2 linked regions of the Geomonas sp. RF6 genome follow. The protein of the gene in region 1 interacts with the protein of each later gene in a pairwise test. Links are inferred from orthologs where the notes say so. Each region holds a gene or a part of one and is shown on either strand. Other genes may lie near its edges. The genes, in order: LPW11_RS03300 and ftsA.

What was found.
Region 2: the proteins of LPW11_RS03300 (region 1) and ftsA interact in binary tests that used the Escherichia coli proteins (3 or more experiments, as listed by UniProt). The link is inferred for Geomonas sp. RF6 from one-to-one orthologs.

What each region holds. Positions count from the first base shown.
Region 1 is NZ_CP087999.1:758,557-769,808, forward strand. What follows is about bases 4,472-7,332. They hold LPW11_RS03300 (rod shape-determining protein), read right to left. Parts: upstream 6,494-7,332; coding sequence 5,450-6,493; downstream 4,472-5,449. Other genes in these bases: LPW11_RS03295 (glycosyltransferase family 2 protein), read right to left, coding at 4,472-5,317; LPW11_RS03305 (peptidylprolyl isomerase), read left to right, coding at 6,725-7,332. In the rest of the region: LPW11_RS03255 (hypothetical protein), read left to right, coding at 270-836; LPW11_RS03260 (DUF1653 domain-containing protein), read right to left, coding at 841-1,056; LPW11_RS03265 (SlyX family protein), read right to left, coding at 1,208-1,411; LPW11_RS03270 (hypothetical protein), read left to right, coding at 1,666-2,328; LPW11_RS03275 (hypothetical protein), read left to right, coding at 2,417-2,671; LPW11_RS03280 (hypothetical protein), read left to right, coding at 2,759-2,971; gmhB (D-glycero-beta-D-manno-heptose 1,7-bisphosphate 7-phosphatase), read right to left, coding at 2,982-3,548; gmhA (D-sedoheptulose 7-phosphate isomerase), read right to left, coding at 3,674-4,252; more of LPW11_RS03295, read right to left, coding at 4,295-4,471; more of LPW11_RS03305, read left to right, coding at 7,333-8,305; LPW11_RS03310 (phosphoribosylaminoimidazolesuccinocarboxamide synthase), read left to right, coding at 8,417-9,307; LPW11_RS03315 (DUF3047 domain-containing protein), read left to right, coding at 9,389-10,009; LPW11_RS03320 (YtxH domain-containing protein), read right to left, coding at 10,018-10,377; LPW11_RS03325 (tetratricopeptide repeat protein), read right to left, coding at 10,781-11,252. UniProt on the Escherichia coli protein: Forms membrane-associated dynamic filaments that are essential for cell shape determination. Acts by regulating cell wall synthesis and cell elongation, and thus cell shape.
Region 2 is NZ_CP087999.1:1,265,604-1,270,243, forward strand. Bases 1-2,998 are described here. They hold ftsA (cell division protein FtsA), read right to left. Parts: upstream 2,119-2,998; coding sequence 883-2,118; downstream 1-882. Other genes in these bases: ftsZ (cell division protein FtsZ), read right to left, coding at 1-694. Outside these bases: LPW11_RS05395 (D-alanine--D-alanine ligase), read right to left, coding at 3,137-4,054; murB (UDP-N-acetylmuramate dehydrogenase), read right to left, coding at 4,188-4,640. UniProt on the Escherichia coli protein: Essential cell division protein that assists in the assembly of the Z ring. May serve as the principal membrane anchor for the Z ring.

The sequences.
Region 1 (11,252 bases):
AAAAGAGGAGGTACGTAGCCATTTTCTGCGGCAGTGCTATAATTGCCCTCACATAAGTACAGAGATCCATCATTCAGAGACATTCGAGGGCTTCGCTTGAGAGTGTGGCGGAGCAAGTCGGAGGAGGATTGGGACGGAGAGATGACCGGGGAAGGAGGTGCGTAAGTCAGCGGGACCGATACGGATTCCGCTTCCTATAGGCTCGTAGCTGTGAACGGTCCGGCGGTCGCCGAGGCTTCGGCGGGGGATGAACTTACGCGAGGTACATCATGATACTGGTCTGCGCCTGGTGCGGGAACAAGCTGAAAGCGTCGCGGGCTGGTTGCAAGGGGGGAACATCGTACGGCATCTGCCTCCCGTGCGCCAGCAGGGTACTGAAGGATTCCCCATGGTTACTGAAGGAGTATGTCGACCAGATAGATTCACCGGTGGCACTGGTGAGCGGCGAAGGGGTCGTCATGACGGCGAATCGACTCGCGTGCGCACTGCTGCAAAAGGAACTCGCACAGATTGAAGGGGTGGAATGCGGAAAGGTTTTTGGGTGCGAGAAGCAGGAAGAGGATAACGGCTGCGGCGAGGGGCCGCAATGCGCCGGCTGCGAGATAAAACGCTGCGTCAGCCACACGCACCGTACCGGCAAAGGGGTCACCGGCATTCCGACCCATCTCGGACAGCACCCTTCCGAGCAGGACGCCCCCTGGTGGCTGATCTCCACCTCCAAGTTCCTGGATTGTGTGGTGTTGAAGATCTGCGGTATCGCGGATATGAAGGAGGGACCGAAGAAGATGCCGAGGAGACGAGAGAAAGGGGTCCGGCTCGCCTGCGGCACACCTTGATCATTCAGTCCGCCGTGCAGAGTGAAAAGCGGGGGATTTCCTTCCCCTCGAAAAGAACCGTCTCGCAAAACATCGCCTCCGGCCGGATCCAGAGCGCGCCCTCACCGTACAGAGGGCGGTACACCACGAACGGCTCCTCCGTCTCGCTGTGCCGCGCCGTCCCTATCACCTCGTAGTAATTCCCCTTGTAGTGGCGATACCGCCCCGGCGCAACTGCCATGTCCGCTCCTCATCTCCAAGTTCACTACCTGCCGAACCTGCCCCCCGTCGCTGGAGGGTGGAACCATCGATCCCCTCTTCACGCGGCTGCAGCCTCCTCCTGTTCAGCATGCCCTGCAGCTGCCGCTTGGAGGCCCTCAGCCGCGGCGAGGTCAATAATGCGGAGGCGGCTCCTCTTCGGCCGGTGTCCTGTTCTGCGAGAACACAAGCCCCTTGAGCTGCTCCTTGATGAACCTGAGCTCGGCGCTCAGGCGATCTATACGCCCCTGCTGCTGTGCCACGACTTCATGCAACTGCTCTATGGTGCGCTCATGGTGCATTATGAGGATTTCCATATCTGTCAGACGCTGTTCCATCTCTCCTCCTGTGCGCTACTAGTTCGGTGCCGGCGGCACGCGAAGCGCGTGAGATAATATCGCGAACCATTCCCAAACCAAAGGAAAAAGACTTCAAAACGGCCGCCCGTTCTGATAACTTCCTTCTCCTTTACGCGTCGCGCTCCATGCCTCGTACTCCCCCATTCTACCCTTTTCGGGAAGAAGAGGAAAAGTAAGTGCACGGAGCGTCGCGACGCCGGAGAAGCCAGACTGCACAAGGAAAAAGGTGACCTATGACGGACACGCCGAAATCGACAGGTGAGCGGCATATAGACCATATCATGGCGCAGCTCCAGCCCGGGAGCGACCGCTACGACGTGCTGGACAAGGCGAAGCGCTTCAAGTCTTCGTGGGTGGAACTGGGGGAGAAGCTCCTCGAGGTAAGCGCAGGCGGCCGCTTCCGCGAGTGGGGGTACTCGAGCTTCGAGGAATACTGCGTCCAGGAGATACGCATCAAGAGGGGAACCGCCGAGAAGCTCACCATGGCGTATCGTTTCATGGAGAAGGAGGAGCCGCACGCCCTTCGCACGGAGCAGCCGCTGAAGCCTCTCCCGGATTACCGCTCCGTCGATCTCCTGCGCCAGGCAAAGGAGGAAAAGGGGTTCTCCGATGAGGAGTACGGGGAGCTCAGAAAGAGCGTCCTCGAGGAGGAGCGCAGCCACCCTACCGTGCTGAAGAAGTTCAAGGAAGTGTCGGCGCTGCGCGACGAGCCGGATCCGCGAGCCCCGGTAAAGGCGGGACTATCGGCAGCGAAGCGTCTGGAGGCTGCTCTGCGCGCACTCCCGGCGGCCCCTGCCGGCTTCCTGGATCAGTTGGGGGAACTGATCGGGACACTTGAGGATGAACTGGAGGCGCTGCAGCAGGAGGGTGAGGCGGGGACCGTGCGGGAGATATAGGCTCACCCCATTCCTTTCATCATTCAGCAACTTGCATTGCCTGAGCGGACCGGTAGAATTAGCGAGTGCCAAATCTTTGGAGGCAGGCATGGCGCAAAAAAAATCGCACACCGTCCGCAGCGCCGACGACGACCTCATGAGTGTCGCGCCGCCAAAAGCCCCGACCGAAGGCCGGTGCGTTCCTCTTGCGACCGGCGCCATGGCGCTTCCGGTCTGCAGGGGAGAGCAGCACAAGGCGGAAGGGTACGAGTACCGCTTCGGGGAAGACGACGCTCCTGAGACGCCCGGGAAGGCAGAGGATACGGAAAAGAGGGAAGAGGAAGAGACTTCGGGTGATGAATAGTTGAAATGGCATGAGGAGTGGTGCATTGGCACGTCCCGCCCAGAGATGGCAGCTGACTCTTTCACAATCACCGATCGGGAGAGAGACATGCATGAGGCCATACCCCCCAATGAGGAAGAGCCCGACGTAAGAAAGTGCAGGACCGGGAAGATAGAGGCGAGCTGGCTCAAGAAAGAGCCGCTGGTGTCCCACTGCCTGAACGGCGAGGAGGAGTGCAAGTACGGGATGTCCTTCGCCTACGGCTGCCTCTGCAAGCACCCCCGCCATCTCGACTTTACCGAAGAGGACGAGGAAGAGTAAGGTCTCGCTACTACACCCCTTCCGCCGCGAGTATCGCGTCGGCGGCGGCCAGAAGGTCCTGATAGACCGGGACCCCCTCAGGAAGCTTCGCCACCTCCTTCTCCCCATAGCCGGTCAGGACGAGCATCGGAGCGCAGCCGGCCTTCAGCCCCGCCTCGACGTCTGCTACCTTGTCGCCGACCATGTAGGAGCGGGGAAGGTCGATGTCCAGGTCGCGGGAGGCCTGCAGAAGCATCCCGGGCAGGGGCTTCCTGCAGTCGCACTCCGTGCGGTATGCACCGGTGCCGTGCTCCGGGTGGTGCGGGCAGAAGTAGCACGCCGAGATCTTCGCGCCGTAGCTCTCCAGTTCATGCACCATGTGCTGGTGCAGGCGCTCCAGATCCCCCTCCGTGTAGAAGCCGCGTCCGATCCCCGACTGATTCGTCACCACCACGAGGAGAAACCCCGCCTCCTGCAGCCGTTTCAGCGCGAGAGGGACACCCGGCACCAGCTGGAAGTCCTCCACCCGGCTCAGATACTCCCGCTCGATGTTAATGGTGCCGTCCCTGTCCAGGAACACCGCCCTGTGCTTCCCCATGATCTCCCCTGCTCTATTTCTTGCGGCGGCAGCACTGCAAAAACACCAAGATTCAAGACCTGACCCCGGGGTCAGGTCTTGAATTTTAGCTTTTTCAGCTGCAAGGTGCCTTATGTGGCGATACGTCAGGCCGGCGGGGCGAAGAGGGTGCGCTCCACCAGATCGCAGATGATATGAATGAGGGTGATGTGGGTTTCCTGGATGCGTGGGGTGTTGTTGCTCGGTACCACGACCGGAAGTTCGGCGACCCCTTTCAGCGACCCGCCGTCGCGCCCGAGAAAGGCGACGGTGCGGCAGCCGCGCTCCTTCGCCTCCTCGAAAGCGAGGCCGACGTTGACGGAGTTGCCGCTGGTGGAGATCCCGAAGACGACGTCCCCCTCCTCGGCAAGAGCCTCCACCTGGCGGGAGAAGATGCGGTCAAAGCCGTAATCGTTGCCGATGGCGGTGAGGATGGAGGTGTCGGTGGTAAGGGCAATGGCCGGCAGGCCGCGGCGCTCCAGCTTGAAGCGGCCGACGATCTCGGCGGCGAAGTGCTGGGCGTCGGCGGCGGACCCACCGTTTCCCATCACCAGGAGCTTCTTCCCCCTGCGGAACGCCTCCACCAGCAGATCGACTACGGCGGCGACTGCGGGAGCAAGCTCCTGCTCCACCCGCTCCACGAGCTTTCTCTGCTCCGTTAGCTGCGCTACGATCTCCTCTGTCATTCCCGCCTCCACCTCTTGTAGTGCTCCATTGCAAAAATCTAGTTATGTCTCCGGGTAACCGGCCCGTATCCGCTCCGCCAGCTCCGTGAAGGGGAGATACGGATCCCCCCACGGGAAGGGTATCCCGTCGACGGCGGCCACCGACACGATCCCGGGGCAGGCTGCCACGATCTCCCGGTACACCCGCCCCTGCCGCGCGATCGTGCAGAAGCGGGGGAGCGGCACCAGCCGGATGTTCTCGTGCAGGAAGAGCCCTCCCCCTTTCGCACCGTGGTACAGCGCCTTCGGCAGGAGGACCCAGTAGCGGTCCCCGTGCCGTGCCCCCTTCAGGAGCACCTCCAGCTTGTGCCGCAGGAGTGTCGCGTCGGTCCCGTCCGGGAGGTGGACACAGTAGCTCCGGCCGGTCCCCCACCGTTCGGTAAAGAGGGAGATGGAGCGCTGCAGCGCCTCGTCGCGCCTTTTCTGCGAGCCGAGCCGCACCTCCTCCTCGCACAGCACCTGCGGCGAGGGGACGGCATAGGTGAAAAAGCCCGCAGCGCAGGCGCGCCGGGTGTAATCCTTCAGACACCAGGAGCCGTCATCCATCCCTTCGTCGAACCCTTGGCAGGCAAGATACGCCTCCCGGGTGATCACCATGGCGCAGAAGGAGCCGGATTCCATCTCCAGCGGCTCCCGGGGGAGCTCGGCGCGCTGATTCGACAGGCTCGGCACCAGTATCCCTGCATCCGGGTGCGCCTCCGCAAAGGCGAGAAGCGGCTCGAACCACCCCGGAGGGACGAGCGACCCGCTGCGAACGAGCGCGAGGTACGGTGCCTCGCAGTGGGCGAGCCCGCGGTTTGCGCTCCGCACGAAGCCGATGTTGTGGTCGTCGTGCAGAAGAAGCGCGTTCTCCTCGAGGGAATCGGCGAGCTCCTGCAGGATCCGCTCCGTCTCCCGGTCGCTCCCGGAGTCCACCATGACGATGCGGGCACCGGGGGTGTAGCTGATCAGGTTGACCAGGCAGTTGCGTGTCTCATTGGGCCGATTCCAGATCGGCACCACGATGTCAATCGTCGCAGATGTCACGCGGGATCTCGTAATGAGCGGGCGCCGCCGGTTTCCGGATGGTTGCGGCATGGAGCCGGAGGTGCCGCTGCCGGAGGGGGGCAAGGGGCGGGACGCGGAAGGGGGGAGTGGCGCCCCCCTCCGCATCCGGGACTAGGAGCTGATCGCCACGTTGCGCAAGAGCGCGAGTTCGTCGAGCACCTTTCCGGAGCCGAGAACGACGCAGGAAAGGGGGTCCTCGGCGGTGACGACCGGAAGCCCGGTCTCCTCGCGCAGGAGGATGTCGAGGTTGCGCAGGAGTGCGCCGCCGCCGGCAAGGACGATCCCCTTGTCGACGAGGTCAGCCGCGAGCTCGGGGGGGGTGCGCTCCAGGCAGTTGCGCACGGCGTCCACGATGGCGGTGACCGGCTCGGAGAGGGCGTCGCGGATCTCGGTGGAGTCGATCTCGGTCGTCTTCGGGATGCCGGAGACGAGGTCGCGCCCCTTCACCTCCATGGTGAGGACGTCGGGGGAGGGGTACGCCTCGCCGATCTCGATCTTGATGAGCTCCGCCATGCGGTCGCCGATCAGGAGGTTGTACTTTCTCTTTATGTACTGGACGATCGCCTCGTCCATCTTGTCGCCGCCGACGCGCACGCTCTTTGTGTACACGATCCCGGCAAGCGAAATGCAGGCGACCTCCGTCGTGCCGCCGCCGATATCGACGATCATGTTGCCGCTCGCCTCGGTGATGGGGAGGCCGGCGCCGATCGCCGCGGCCATCGGCTCCTCGATCAGGTAGACCTCGCGGGCGCCGGCGCTCTCCGCCGACTCCTTCACCGCCCTCTTCTCCACCTGGGTGATCCCGGAGGGGACGCAGATGACGATGCGGGGGCGCACCAGCGTCTTTCTGTTGTGTACCTTGTGGATGAAATAGCGCAGCATCTCTTCGGTGATGTCGAAGTCGGCGATGACGCCATCCTTCATGGGGCGGATAGCGGTGATGCTGCCGGGGGTGCGCCCGAGCATCTTCTTCGCCTCCATCCCCACGGCGAGAACCTTCTGCTGGCCGTTTTGCGTCTTTTGCACGGCGACAACGGAAGGCTCGCGCACCACGATCCCCTTCCCCTTCAGGTACACCAGCGTATTGGCTGTGCCGAGGTCAATGGCGAGATCGTTGGAAAACATGCCGAAAATGGCGTCAAAAATCTTTATCATTCGTAGCTCCTTCTGGTGGGCTCGCGCTACCTGGAGAATCTGTTCCTTCAAAACATGTCACGATAGCAAAAAGGGTTATCCCTTGCAAGCGAGAAAACCCCGCAACCCCCCGTCGGAGACGGTTTCCCGCTCATTCTATTGTTGCTTTTGCAATTCACTTATATTAGTATCGCCCACTATTCTTTTTGAAGGATTGCATTAAATCTGACCGGTTAAAGGAGTCGAAACTGCATGCTCGGGATAATGAGGAAGTACAAACAGTCCATACTGATAAAAGTCGTCTTCGGGGTGATCGTCCTCTCCTTCATCGGCACCATCTTTCTCGTCTGGGGCAGGGGTGACAAGGGGACCGGACCGTCCGATTACGCAGCAAAGGTAAACGGCACGAAGATCAGCCTCGAGAGCTTCCAGCGGAGCTACTACCGCACCAGGGGGATCTACGAGCAGCTATACGGCCGCTCCCTGACCCCCGAGATGGAAAAGCAGATGGGGATCAAAAAGCTCACCATCGACTCCCTCATTGATAACGAGCTGGTCCGCGAGGCCGCGGACGACATGGGGATCAAGGTCAACAAGAAGGAGATCCAGGCGGCCATCGAGGGGATCCCGGCCTTCCAGAAGGACGGCGCCTTCAACTTCGAGCTGTACAAGCAGACGCTGAAAGCAAACCGCCTCACTCCGCGCGCCTTCGAGGATGCGACGGAGGAGGAGATCCTCGTCAACAAGACCCGCGACAAGATAAAGGAGTCCGCGAAGCTCACCGACCAGGAGCTCCTGCAGGCGTACAAGAAGCAGAACGACAAGGTGGACCTGCAGTACGTCTCCTTCTCCCCCGCCGACGTCAGGGGCGAGGTGAAGCTTTCCGACCAGGAGCTGAACAGCTACCTCCAGTCGCACGAGGCGGAGTTCAAGACCCCGGAAGAGGTCTCCATCTCCTATACCGTCGTCTCCCCGGCGAAAGTGGCCTCTGGCGCCGCTGTCACCGAGGAGGAGGCGCAGACCTTCTACCAGAAGAACATCGACCGCTACCAGGGCAAGGGTGGCATCCTCCCCTACGCCGAGGTGAAGGAGCAGGTAAAGGCAGACGCCCAGAAGCAGAAGGCGGCGAAAGAGGCGTACGAGAAGGCAGCTGACACGGTGAACAAGTTCAAGGGGAACGCCGACATTGCCGCTGCCGCGGCAGCGCTCGGCTCCACCGTGGAGAAGACCGCGCTTTTCACCGCGCAGGCGCCCCCCCCGGCTCTCGCCGGCGAGGCCGACGTCGTGAAGCGCGCCTTCATGCTGAAGCAGGGGGATCTCGGCGGTCCGGTGGAGACGCCGAAGGGGATCTACCTCGTAAAGGTGCTGGAGAAGCGCCCCCCCGCGGTCCCGCCCCTGGCACAGATCCGGGACGCTGTAGCGAAGAAGGCGACCGACGCGAAAGCCGCGGAGCTCGCCCAGAAGAAAGCGCAGGAGGCTGCCGCCGCCTTTGCCAAGGGTAACGTAGCAGGCGCCAAGGAAACCGGAAACTTCGGCTACGCCGCGACCGGCGCCATACCGCAGATCGGCACCTCCCCCGCACTGATGGAAGAGGCCTTCAGCCTGACCGCCGCCGCCCCGGCAGCGAAGGAGCCGTACAAGATCGGCGATCGCTGGTTTGCGGTGAAGCTCAAGGGGAGGGTCGAGGCCCCCACCACCGACTTCCCGGTGAAGAAGGAGGCCCTCAAGAAGGAACTCCTCCCGAAGAAGCAGCAGGAGGCAGTGGAGAAGTGGCTGAAGGAGCTGAGGGCGAAGGCGAAGATCCAGATCAACCCGGCGATCGTCGCAGAGTAGCTCCGGCTCGCGCGAGACAGGCAGACGTTGTAAACTTTCAAAGGTGAAGGGGTACCATTCCCTTCACCTTTCATTTTCCAGGCACCTTTTTCAACTGAAGGAGAAAAGACCATGACCATGCCGGTGCTCACCACCGACTTTCCGGGGCTCAAGCTTGCAGCGCGGGGGAAAGTGCGCGACATCTACGATCTGGGGGAGGCGCTTCTCATCGTCACCACCGACAGGATCTCCGCCTTTGACGTCATCATGAACGAGGGGATCCCGCACAAGGGGTACGTGCTGACCCAGATCTCCGCCTGGTGGTTCCGCCAGATGGAAGGGATCATCAAAAACCACATCATCTCCACCGACGTCGCCGACTTCCCCGCCGAGTGCCAGCCGTACGCAGAGACGCTCGCCGGCCGCTCCATGCTGGTGAAGAAGGCAAAGCCGCTGGCGGCGGAGTGCATCGTGCGCGGCTACCTCTCCGGCTCCGGGTGGAAGGACTACCAGAAGACCGGCTCGATCTGCGGCATCCCGCTGCCTGCGGGGCTGAAGGAGTCGGACCGCCTCCCGGAACCGCTCTTTACCCCCTCCACGAAGGCGGAGCTCGGCTCCCACGACGAGAACATCTCCTTTGAGCAGATGAGCGAGCTGTGCGGGGCGGAAATCTCCCAGAAGGTGAAGGACGTGACTCTGGCGATCTACAGCAGGGCGCGTGAGATCGCGGACGGCAAGGGTATCATCATCGCCGACACGAAGTTCGAGTACGGCATCTTCGAGGGGGAGCTCATCATCATCGACGAGTGCCTCACCCCCGACTCCAGCCGCTTCTGGCCGAAGGAGAGCTACCAGCCGGGCGGGCCGCAGCCGTCGTTTGACAAGCAGTTCCTGCGCGACTACCTGGAGACGCTGGACTGGAACAAGACCGCGCCGGCCCCCCCCCTCCCGGAGGAGATCGTGCGCAAGACCTCCGAGAAGTACCTGGAGGCGCTGGAAAAACTGACCGGCCGCACCCTGTAAACGACGACGCCCCGGCGCGCCCGCGCCGGGGCCCCCTCCCGAAAGAACGCCACACCGATCCCGCTTCCAGCAGAGGTCCCCATGACTCACACCCTCGCAGCCGCACTCCTTTCCGCCGCGCTTCTCGCCCCCCCGCAGGAGATCCCGGTCGCCCGCTTCAGCGCCGGCGACCTTACCGGCTGGACCGAGAAGGTGCACAAGGGGCACACCACCTACCTCCTGGAGAATGCGGCCCTCGTCGCGCACGCAGCAAAAGCAGGCTCCGGCCTCGTGAAGAAGCTCGCCGCCGACCCGAAGAAGTACCCGCGCCTTACCTGGAGCTGGAAGATCGAGCAGACGCTGAAGGGTGAGGACATCCGCCTGAAGAAAGGTGACGACTTCGCCGCCCGGGTGTACGTCATCTTCCCGCGCACCTTCTTCTGGAGGATGCGCGCCATCAACTATGTGTGGGCGGGGAAGATGCCGAAGGGTTCGGAGGCGAAAAGTCCCTACACCGCGAACTCGGTGATCGTGGCGGTGGAAAGCGGCGACGAGAAGGCGGGAACCTGGGTAAGCGAGGAGAGGAACGTCTACGAGGACTACAAGAGGATCTTTGGTGAAGAGCCCCCCCAGATCGGGGGGGTGGCCATCATGACCGATACGGACGACACCCAGTGCGACGCGACCGCCTGGTACGGCGACATCGCACTGCACGCACCCTGACGGGGGGGCTAGAGCATCTTCGACAGCCGCGCCCTCTCCTTCTGGAGGCGTGCCTCCCCTTCTTCCATCGCCTTCAGGAGCTCCTTCTTCGCCTTGTACCCCATGTCCCGCCCTTTCTCCAGAATCTCGGAGGCGCGTTCCCCCACCATCTCCACCACCTCGCTCAGGTTCTGGGAGAAGTCGTCGACGGCCTGCTCCGTGCGGCGCCGCGCCTTCTTTGCACCGCGGGTGATACCCCTGCGGGTCTTCTCACCGCTTTGCGGCGCGTACAGAAGAGCCACACTCGCCCCGAGTATCCCGCCGGCCAGGAGCATGAGCGCTCCCACCATGACCTTGTTGTCTTTGTTCTCTTTTTCCTGTTCCGACATGGTTGCACCCCCCATTAAAGGTTTTTTTACCTGAGCAAGCATACCGCAAAGGCGCCGGATGAAAAGGTAATCGGGAGAAATGAAGAATGACGCGGCAGGAACGACTCCGTCCCACCATCTCAGCACAAATGCCTGGTTGCGGGGGACGAGACAGATGAAAGCTGAGCCGTCGGCAGCGCGTCCCTCCCCTTTCAAGGGGGAGGACAGGAGGGGGATGGGGTCGACGCTCACCATCCCTCAACCCCATCCCCACCCTGTCCCTCCCCTTGAAAGGGAGGGGACGCCTGACTCACGAATGAACACGTCCATTTGTCACGGTGCCTCTTCATCTCAACGCAAAAGCGCCCCGACGGGACATGCCGCCGGGGCGCTTCTATACCTGTGATAAAGAGATGGAGCGGCTCTAGCCGCGCATCTCCTCCTTCAACCCTTCCACCACCGCCTTCACCTCCGAGATCATCTCGGCGGCCTGCGGGGAGCGCTCCTTTTTCAGGTACATCTCGAAGTAGGCGATCGCCTCTCCGATCCGCTCCTCGTCGATGCAGATGTTGCCGAGGGTGAGGTAGCTCATGGTGAAGTCCGGATCGAGCCGCACCGCCTCCAGCGTCTCCCGCTCGGCAGCCTCCAGGTCGTCCATGTCGTAGTACAGCTCGCCGAGGTTGAAGCGTGCCGTGGCATCCGCCGGGTCGAGCTCGATCCCCTTCTGGTACGCGGCAATCGCCTTCTCGTTTTCCCCGAGGCCATAGTACAGGTCCCCGAGGGCGTTCAGGGCGAAGACGTTCCCCGGGTCGAGCGAGAGAGCCTGCTCGAACGACCTCAGCGCGTCGTCGACCCGCTCCAGCGCGTTGTACACGAGCCCCATGCTGACGTAGCCG
Region 2 (4,640 bases), 500 kb from region 1 along the record:
TGCCAAGACCGATACCCATCATCGCCATGCCGCGCTCGCTCATGATCGACTTCACGTCGGCGAAGTCGACGTTGATCATGCCGGACTGAGTGATGAGGTCGGAAATCCCCTGCACCGCCTGGCGCAGCACGTCGTCGGAGGGCTTGAATGCGTCGAGGATCGACATCGACTTCCCGGCCAGGCCGAGGAGGCGGTCGTTCGGGATCACGATGAGGGAGTCAACGTGCTTCTTCAGTTCCTTGATGCCGTCTTCGCCTTTGGCAAGACGCTGGCGACCTTCGCGGGAGAAAGGCTTGGTGACGACGCCGACGGTGAGGGCGCCGATTTCGCGGGCGATTTCTGCGATGACGGGAGCAGCGCCGGTACCGGTGCCGCCGCCCATACCGGCAGCGACGAAGATCATGTCAGCGCCCTTCAGCGCCTCGACGAGCTTCTCGCGATCCTCGATTGCAGCATCGCGCCCAACGTTGGGGTTGGCGCCTGCCCCGAGACCCTTGGTAAGCTGGGTGCCGATCTGGATTTTGATGGACGCCTTCGACATGCGCAATGCCTGGGCGTCGGTGTTTGCTACGATGAAATCGACCCCGGTGATGCCAACCGTAATCATGGTGTTCACAGCGTTGCCGCCGGAACCGCCTACCCCAATTACCTTAATCTTCGCACTCTGGTCGATGCTCTCATCGAAGTGAAACATTCAATATCCCCCTTATCGCCGCCCCCGGCAGATCAAAAAATTATTGGACCTTTTTATACATTTTTTTGGAACGATAGGGAAGCGTAAAATGCAGCAAACAAGCACTTTTTTCGCGGAATAAAGAGAAGGGGACAGGCGCCTTTTGAGGGGGGCCTGTCCCCTTTCAGGGGAGGGTGTTTTTGGCGTTTTTAGAAGAATTCACCGAACCACTCGCGCATCCTTTTGCCGACCCTGCGGAAGACATGGTCGTCGCTTTGCGCGGTCGGGAACTCGTGCACGCCGACGTTCTTGCTGCCGTACACAACAAGGCCGACGCCGGTTGCGTAAACAGGCGAATTAACGACATCCACGAGCCCGCCGATCTTCTGGGGCACGCCGCGGCGCACCGGGAGGTTGAAGATCTGCTCGCCGAGTTCCGGCATCCCTTCGAGGATCGTGGAGCCGCCGGTGATGACGACGCCGGAGGCGATGAGGTCCTCGAGCCCCGATTTCACGATCTCGCGGTTCACCAGGGTGAAGATCTCCTCGACCCTCGGCTCGAGGATCTCGCACAGCAGCTGGCGGGAGAGGACGCGCGGCTTGCGCCCGCCGACGCTCGGCACCTCGATCGTCTCGTCCTTTCCGACGAGACTGGAGAGGCAGCAGCCGTACTTCTGCTTGATCCGCTCCGCCTCCGCCATCGGGGTGCGCAGGCCGACCGCGATGTCGTTGGTGAGGTGGTTGCCGCCAAGAGAGAGGACGGAGGTGTGCTTGATGGCGCCGTCGACGAAGATGGCGATGTCGGTGGTGCCGCCGCCGATGTCCACGAGGGCCACGCCGAGCTCCTTCTCGTCAGCGGAGAGAACCGCCTCGGAGGAGGCGAGTTGCTCGAGGACGATGTCCGCCACCTCGAGACCCGCGCGGTTGCACGACTTCACGATGTTCTGGGCGCTCGCCACCGCGCCGGTGACGATGTGCACCTTCGCCTCCAGGCGCACGCCGCTCATCCCCAGAGGCTCGCGGATGCCGTCCTGGTCGTCGATGATGAACTCCTGGGGCAGGATGTGGATGACTTCGCGGTCCATCGGGATCGCGATCGCCTTGGCCGCCTCGATGACGCGCTTCACGTCCTCGGTGGTGACCTCCCGGTTCTTGATGGCGATGACGCCCTGGGAGTTGAGCCCCTTGATGTGCCCCCCAGCGATACCGGCGTAGACAGACTTGATCTCGCACCCGGCCATGAGCTCGGCCTCCTCGATGGCCTTCTTGATGGAGGCGACGGTGCTCTCGATGTTGATCACCACCCCCTTGCGCAGCCCGCGGGACGGTGCGGTGCCGATCCCCACGATGTCGATCCCCTCTTCCGTGAGGTTGCCGACGATGGCGCAGATCTTGGTGGTGCCGATGTCGAGGCCTACGATCAAATTATCCCGTCTGGTGGTCATGCTCTCCCCCTTTTGCTTCCTTTATATTAGTAAACAGAAAATCATAGCTGCTGGAACCTAGGTAATCGGGTGGGCCGGAGTCGTCTTCTCAGCAACTTTGCTGGTCGGCTGTTCCGTGCTCCCCTGCTGCAACCTTTTCACCACGATCTTGTCCGTGTAGTCGAGATCGATGTAGTCGAGCGCCTGCATCTGCGGCTTCAGATCCTTGTACACTGAGGCGAAGCGGGCGAGCTTCTCCTCGAAGGCGCCGTTGCCCAAGCGGACGGGGACGCCGCTGCTCACCGTGAAGAGGGTGAAGCCGTATCCCTTGTCGTAATGGACCTCCGAGACGTCCTCGAGATTGAAAACCTTCCCCTCCCTCAGCCGGTCGATCAGGACCAGCGCGGTCTTCAGCGCCTCCTTGGTACCTGCGGGGTCTGCCTGCACGTCCTGCGCGTTCACACCGGTGATGAGCGGGTAGTCGAGGCGGTCCCCCTCGACGAGGGTCTTGAAAAGGACACCTTTCGCATCGAGGTAGCAAAGGGTACCGACATTGACGACCGCCTGGGGGGCACGTTCCGAGACCGCGATGGAGAGGGTGTGCGGGAAGTACCGCTTCACCTGCACCTGCTCGATCCAGGGATTCCTGGAGAGCTGCTGCACGATGTCCTTCAGGTGCAGCCCGAGCATGGAGTCACCCGGTTTGATCCCGGCAAGGGTGATGATCTCCTGACGGGAGAGCCGCTTCAGAGGGGAGACCTCCACAGTCTCCAGGCGCAGGAAGGTGGTGTTCTCCACCACTTTCTTCACCTGCCACCCGCCGACACCGAGGGCGCCGCACACGGCAAGCGCAGCTGTCCCCTTTGCAAGCCCCTTCAGGAGCGGTCGCCAGTTGATCGGCTTCCGCTTCTTCGGGACCTTCTTCGCCCGGTTCTGGGGAAGCTGGCGCTTGGTTTTCTTGTGCAGGTCGCGCATGGGAGTTCGGCCCTTCGTTGTCGGACACGTTGGACAGGTCGCCGTCAGACCTGTCGGGTAGCTGTCAGTTTTTCAGTGCTGCCGCGAGGAGAACCCGTTCCACGAGCTCTCCGAATTCGATCCCTGCTCCGCGAGCTATCTCAGGGAGGAGGCTCAGGTCCGTCATTCCGGGTAGGGTGTTCACCTCCAGGATGTAGCTCTCACGGTCTTTCGTGACAAGAAAGTCCACCCTGCTGTAGCAGTCGCACCCCAGCGCCGCGTGGGCGAGCTCACCGAGGCGCAGCACCTCCTGGTAGAGGTCCTCCGGGAGCGGTGCGGGGAAGATGTGCTCGGCAAAGCCGTCGGTGTATTTCGCCTCGTAGTCGTAGAACTCGTTCTTGGGAACGATCTCGATGGCGCCGAGCGCCCGTCCGTCGAGGATGCCGACCTGGATCTCGCGGCCGTCGATGAACTGCTCCACGAGCACCTCGGGGTCGTACTTGAAGGCCTCTTCCAGTGCGGGCTCCAGCCCCGCGCTCTCCTTCACTATGCTCACCCCGACGGAGGAGCCCTCGCGGGAAGGCTTCACCACCACCGGCAGGGGGAAGGGGAGCTCGAGCTTGTCGCCGCGGCGCAGGACTACGTACGGGGCGACGGTGAGGCCGGCGCCCTCGAAGACGCGCTTGGCGTAGACCTTGTGCATGGCGAGGGCGCTCGCCAGGATCCCGGAGCCGGTATAGGGAATCCCCATCAGCTCGAGGAGCCCCTGGACGGAGCCGTCCTCACCAAACCTGCCGTGCAGGCCGATGAAGGCGACCTCTACGCCGTGCGCGGAAAGCTGGCTTGCCAGGTCGCGCCCGGCATCGATGCCGACCGCGTCGTACCCCTTCTCCACGAGGGCCTTGAGGATCGCCGCGCCGCTTTTCAGGGAGACCTCCCGCTCGGCGGAAAGCCCGCCCATCAGCACTGCGATCTTCCTGGTTTTGAGCTCTGCTACTGTCATTTGCTGCTTCCTTTCTGTAGTCCGACTGGTCCGACTGGTCCGACTGGTCCGACTGGTCCGACTGGTCCGACTGGTCCGACGGTCCGACTGGTCCGACTGGTCCGACTGGTCCGACTGGTCCGACCGGTCCGACCTAAAGCACTCCTACTACGCGGACCTCTTCCTCAAGCTCGATGCCGCTCGAGCTCTTCACCCGATCCTTGATCAAATCACAGAGCTTCAGAAAGTCTGTCGCTGTCGCGGAGCCGGTGTTCACCAGGAAGTTGCAGTGCACCTCGGATACCTGCGCCCCCCCGACCTTCACCCCGCGCAGCCCGGCCTGATCTATGAGGCGCCACGCCTCCTGCCCGGGGGGATTCTTGAAAAAACACCCGGCGTTGGGGTACCCCACTCGCTGCACGGTCTTACGGTGCGAGAGGTTTTGCTCCATGACGCGCTCGATCTCCGCGCAGTCACCCTGGTCGAGGGAAAGGATCGCGCTCACCACGATCTCCCCCGGCTCCAGCTTCAGGAAGCGGTACCCGAACTCGAGCTCGCTCTTCCCTCTTTCCCGCACCCCTGCCGCGGTGAGCGTCATCAATGTGTC